DNA from 2 places in the Weizmannia acidilactici genome. Region 2 is predicted to be linked to the other one. Evidence: a T-box and tRNA genes for the amino acid it is inferred to sense, from the RefSeq annotation. Region 2 holds a T-box; the other holds one or more tRNA genes.
What was found. A T-box is a leader RNA that pairs with one kind of tRNA and senses whether it is charged. The one in region 2 lies ahead of tyrS (tyrosine--tRNA ligase), so its partner is inferred to be a tRNA-Tyr.
Positions count from the first base shown of each region.

Region 1: it has a tRNA-Tyr gene. The T-box ahead of tyrS (tyrosine--tRNA ligase) is inferred to sense a tRNA for this amino acid. The anticodon was not compared.

Region 1 covers NZ_BKZR01000011.1:76,068-78,423, reverse strand. Annotated here, with positions in the region: rRNA gene rrf (5S ribosomal RNA) at 248-363, shown strand; tRNA gene GBH70_RS06050 (tRNA-Asn) at 371-442, shown strand; tRNA gene GBH70_RS06045 (tRNA-Ser) at 450-542, shown strand; tRNA gene GBH70_RS06040 (tRNA-Glu) at 559-633, shown strand; tRNA gene GBH70_RS06035 (tRNA-Val) at 649-724, shown strand; tRNA gene GBH70_RS06030 (tRNA-Met) at 734-807, shown strand; tRNA gene GBH70_RS06025 (tRNA-Asp) at 822-897, shown strand; tRNA gene GBH70_RS06020 (tRNA-Phe) at 919-994, shown strand; tRNA gene GBH70_RS06015 (tRNA-Thr) at 998-1,073, shown strand; tRNA gene GBH70_RS06010 (tRNA-Tyr) at 1,082-1,166, shown strand; tRNA gene GBH70_RS06005 (tRNA-Trp) at 1,172-1,245, shown strand; tRNA gene GBH70_RS06000 (tRNA-His) at 1,256-1,331, shown strand; tRNA gene GBH70_RS05995 (tRNA-Gln) at 1,340-1,411, shown strand; tRNA gene GBH70_RS05990 (tRNA-Gly) at 1,415-1,489, shown strand; tRNA gene GBH70_RS05985 (tRNA-Cys) at 1,495-1,568, shown strand; tRNA gene GBH70_RS05980 (tRNA-Leu) at 1,579-1,661, shown strand; gene GBH70_RS05975 (zinc-dependent alcohol dehydrogenase family protein) at 1,889-2,356, shown strand, end outside.
Region 2 covers NZ_BKZR01000003.1:19,621-21,976, reverse strand. Annotated here, with positions in the region: gene fdhD (formate dehydrogenase accessory sulfurtransferase FdhD) at 245-1,063, shown strand; T-box leader at 1,163-1,368, shown strand; gene tyrS (tyrosine--tRNA ligase) at 1,418-2,356, shown strand, end outside.

The DNA of each region.
Region 1 (2,356 bases), on a different contig from region 2:
CGGAAGCGCCTCGTTTATCGGCGTACGGATTTCGACTGAGATAAAGGAAACACGGTGAGGTATCGAGCCGATGTTGACTTATCGTAGGGAGAAGACGTAGAAATACGCTAGCCGATAGGCGCTGGAGCTGGACAAATTCAAGATTCAAGGTTTAAGGTTTCTCTCCCATCCGGTTTTGAGGGAATAAATAAAAATTTCCTATTGAAAACAAAAATTATTTTTGGTAGAATAATTTTTGCCATTAAGGTCCGGTGATGAAGGCGGGAAGGCCACACCCGTTCCCATCCCGAACACGGAAGTTAAGCTTCCCAGCGCCGATGGTAGTTGGGGGGTTCCCCCTGCGAGAGTAGGACGTTGCCGGGCCAGATATTCCGCAGTAGCTCAGTGGTAGAGCAATCGGCTGTTAACCGATCGGTCGTAGGTTCGAATCCTACCTGCGGAGTTATGATGGAGAGCTGTCCGAGAGGTCGAAGGAGCACGATTGGAAATCGTGTAGGCGGCTAAAAGCTGTCTCAAGGGTTCGAATCCCTTGCTCTCCGCCATTATTACTTATACATTGGCCCGTTGGTCAAGCGGTTAAGACACCGCCCTTTCACGGCGGTAACACGGGTTCGAATCCCGTACGGGTCACCATTTCTTACATATTCAGGAGGATTAGCTCAGCTGGGAGAGCATCTGCCTTACAAGCAGAGGGTCGGCGGTTCGATCCCGTCATCCTCCACCATATTATTATCGCGGGGTGGAGCAGTCTGGTAGCTCGTCGGGCTCATAACCCGAAGGTCGCAGGTTCAAATCCTGCCCCCGCAATTTACATAATAGAAGGTCCCGTAGTGTAGCGGTTATCACGCCTGCCTGTCACGCAGGAGATCGCGGGTTCGAGTCCCGTCGGGACCGCCATTCACTTTGATACATAAACGTGGCTCGGTAGCTCAGTCGGTAGAGCAAAGGACTGAAAATCCTTGTGTCGGCGGTTCGATTCCGTCCCGAGCCACCACTGGCCGGTCTAGCTCAATTGGTAGAGCAACTGACTTGTAATCAGTAGGTTGGGGGTTCAAGTCCTCTGGCCGGCACCACGCAATATGGAGGGGTAGCGAAGTGGCTAAACGCGGCGGACTGTAAATCCGCTCCCTCAGGGTTCGGCGGTTCGAATCCGTCCCCCTCCACCATGTACAGGGGCATAGTTTAAAGGTAGAACAGAGGTCTCCAAAACCTCCAGTGTGGGTTCGATTCCTACTGCCCCTGCCACTTTAAAATGGCGGTTGTGGCGAAGTGGTTAACGCACCGGATTGTGGCTCCGGCATTCGTGGGTTCGATTCCCACCATCCGCCCCATACTTGATTGGGCCATAGCCAAGCGGTAAGGCAACGGACTTTGACTCCGTGATGCGCTGGTTCGAATCCAGCTGGCCCAGTATGCGGAAGTAGTTCAGCGGTAGAACACCACCTTGCCAAGGTGGGGGTCGCGGGTTCGAGTCCCGTCTTCCGCTCCATTGATGGCGGCATAGCCAAGAGGTAAGGCAGAGGTCTGCAAAACCTTTATCACCGGTTCGATTCCGGTTGCCGCCTCCATCAATATTTTGCCGGTGTGGCGGAATTGGCAGACGCGCACGACTCAAAATCGTGTGGGTTTATCCCGTGTCGGTTCGACTCCGACCACCGGTATAACTTAATCGTACTTAATCGTAATGAATAAAAACGGCGCCCAAATACGAACAGGCGCTGTTTTTTTTATAACAAAATGTACAGTGGCATAGGAAAGTTCAAGTTTGTATAGAAAGATAAAGAATAAAAGCGTTTACAAAAAACGAAATATAAATTAAAATTTCATTGTTATATAATAATCGGAATAATATTACATAATGCCTTGAATTTCCTGGGGAGATGAAGAAATGAAAATTAAATCTGCTGTACTGTGGGAATCGGGTGCACCCGTGCCTTATGAAGAAAGCAAACCGATTAAAATTGAAACATTGGAGCTGGATGAACCAGAATATGGGGAAGTATTAGTCAAAATGAAGGCGGCCAGTTTATGTCATTCAGATTTGTCGGTCGTGAATGGAAGCAGACCGCGGCCTTTACCAATGGCGCTGGGACATGAGGCTTCCGGTGAAGTCATAAAAACAGGCGAAGGTGTGGTTGACCTGGAGCCGGGTGACCATGTTGTCTGTGTCTTTGTGCCAAGCTGCGGACATTGTTTGCCATGCAAGGAGGGGCGCCCGGCGTTATGTGAAACAGGGGCGGCATCAAATACGGCAGGCACATTAATCGGGGGCGGCATCCGGCTGCATGTAGGAAAAAAGGATGTGAAACACCATCTCGGCGTATCCGCTTTTTCTGAATACGCTGTTGTGTCGCGC
Region 2 (2,356 bases):
TGACCATGAGGTACAGCCTTCAGAAAAAATGCAGATCATGGCAAAAACGTAATAAGCTGGCTCTGTTACTTATATCAAACTTAGAAAAGTGAACCTTTTTTTAAACGGTGTTGTCATCTTCATATAGCGGTCAATTTTAAAATGAACAAATCATCAGACTGTTTTGTATGTTGGAGCAATTGGCTTTCGTTTTGATATGAATTGATTTAAAATGAAAAATCATAGGCAGGGGGCTGGAGAGGCCATGAAAAACGTGGACACACAAAGGGAAATCCTCCGCTTTCGCAATGGGAAGCTGGAGCGTACGGTCGACACGGTGGTTACGGAGTTTCCGGTGACATTAAAAGTGAACGGGCAGGAATGGGTCACAATGGTTTGCACACCTGAATATATAGAAGATATGGCGGTCGGCTATTTGGTTTCGGAAAGGATCGTCCAGCGTTATGAAGATATCCGCGAGATTTGGACGGATGAAAAAGAAGGTTATGTCAATATCCGGACCGATAAAGTCAACCCGTATTACCAACAGTTGCAAAATAAACGGTATATCACCTCGTGCTGTGGCATGAGCAGGCAGGCGTTTGTGTTTGTTAATGATGCGCTTGCCGCGAAAAAATTAGACGGGATCCATGTAAGAATCACCATTGAAGACTGTTTCCGGCTCATGGAAGAACTACAGAAAAACGCAGCGGTATTCAAGAAAACCGGCGGCGTCCACAATGCCGCTTTATGCGATTCTGGCGGCATCAACATCAGCCGGATGGATATCGGTCGCCATAATGCGCTCGATAAAATATACGGCTACTGTCTCAAAAACGGGGTTTCCACAAAAGGGAAAATACTTGCGTTCAGCGGGCGGATTTCCTCGGAAATTTTATTAAAGGTGGCAAAAATCGGCTGCGAAATCATATTGTCCAAGTCCGCCCCGACCGCTTTCGCATTGAAATCGGCGGAAGAACTCGGCATCACGACTGTCGGTTTTATCAGGGACGGGTCGATGAATATTTATACCCATCCGGAACGGATCGCCAACATCACCGCATACGCCTGCAGCAGCAGTTAAAACTTTTTTATATACCATGCGTTTGCCGGCAAAGGCGTTTCCCATCGCAAGGTTGACATTTCGCTATGCGTATGGTAAAAATAACTTACAATTCGAGATAATGAAGCGTTGAAAGGATCCAGTAGCCTCCTGTTGTTGCATTGAAGAGAGCCGGTGGTCGGTGCGAACCGGTACAGACAGGTGGGCGAATTACACCCCGGAGCTTCTGCCGTGTGCTAGCGGCAGACGGTTCACAGCCGTTATGCATAATGAGCGGAGAAGCAATTCTCAAGTAGGGTGGTAACGCGATATCAATCGTCCCTTCGTTTAACGGAGGGACGTTTTTATTTTTGCAAAAAAAGGAGTTGGTTTTTCGTGGATTTACTCGAAGATTTAAAATGGCGGGGGATCATTTACCAGCAGACCGATGAAGAAGGGCTGGCCGATCTGATAAAAAATGAAAAAATTACGCTTTACTGCGGGATTGATCCGACCGGGGACAGCATGCATATCGGGCATCTCCTGCCGTATTTGACGTTGCGCCGCTTTCAACAGGCGGGGCACCGGCCGATTGTTGTCCTGGGAGGTGCGACCGGGATGATCGGCGACCCGAGCGGCAAAAAGGAAGAAAGGAAACTTTTGACGATTGAAGCTGTGAAACAAAATGGCGAAGCCCTGAGAAAACAGCTGGAACGCTTTTTCGATTTTGAAGGCGAAACCGGCGCGGTCATGGTCAATAACTACGATTGGCACGGATCGATGGATTTGGTGACATTTCTGCGCGATTACGGGAAACATATCGGCATCAACTACATGCTTGCCAAAGACACGATTGCTTCACGGCTGGAAACCGGCATTTCTTTTACGGAATTCACATACACGATTTTACAGGCGGTCGACTTTTTAAACTTATACAAAAAATATAACTGCCGGCTGCAGATCGGCGGCAGTGACCAGTGGGGCAATATCACAAGCGGGCTTGAGCTGATCCGCAAATTGGAACCGGAAGGAGAAAAAGCTTTCGGCCTTACGATTCCGCTCGTCACAAAGGCGGACGGTACGAAATTCGGGAAAACAGAAAGCGGTGCGGTCTGGCTCGATGCCGAAAAAACATCGCCGTATGAGTTTTACCAGTTCTGGGTGAACACTGCTGACCAGGATGTTGTGAAATACTTGAAATACTTTACGTTCTTATCAAAAGAAGAAATTGAAGAGCTGGAAAAATCGGTTGAAACCGAACCGCATCTCCGGAAAGCACAAAAAGCGCTGGCGGCGGAAATGACAAGGCTCATCCACGGCGAGAAAGCTTTGCAG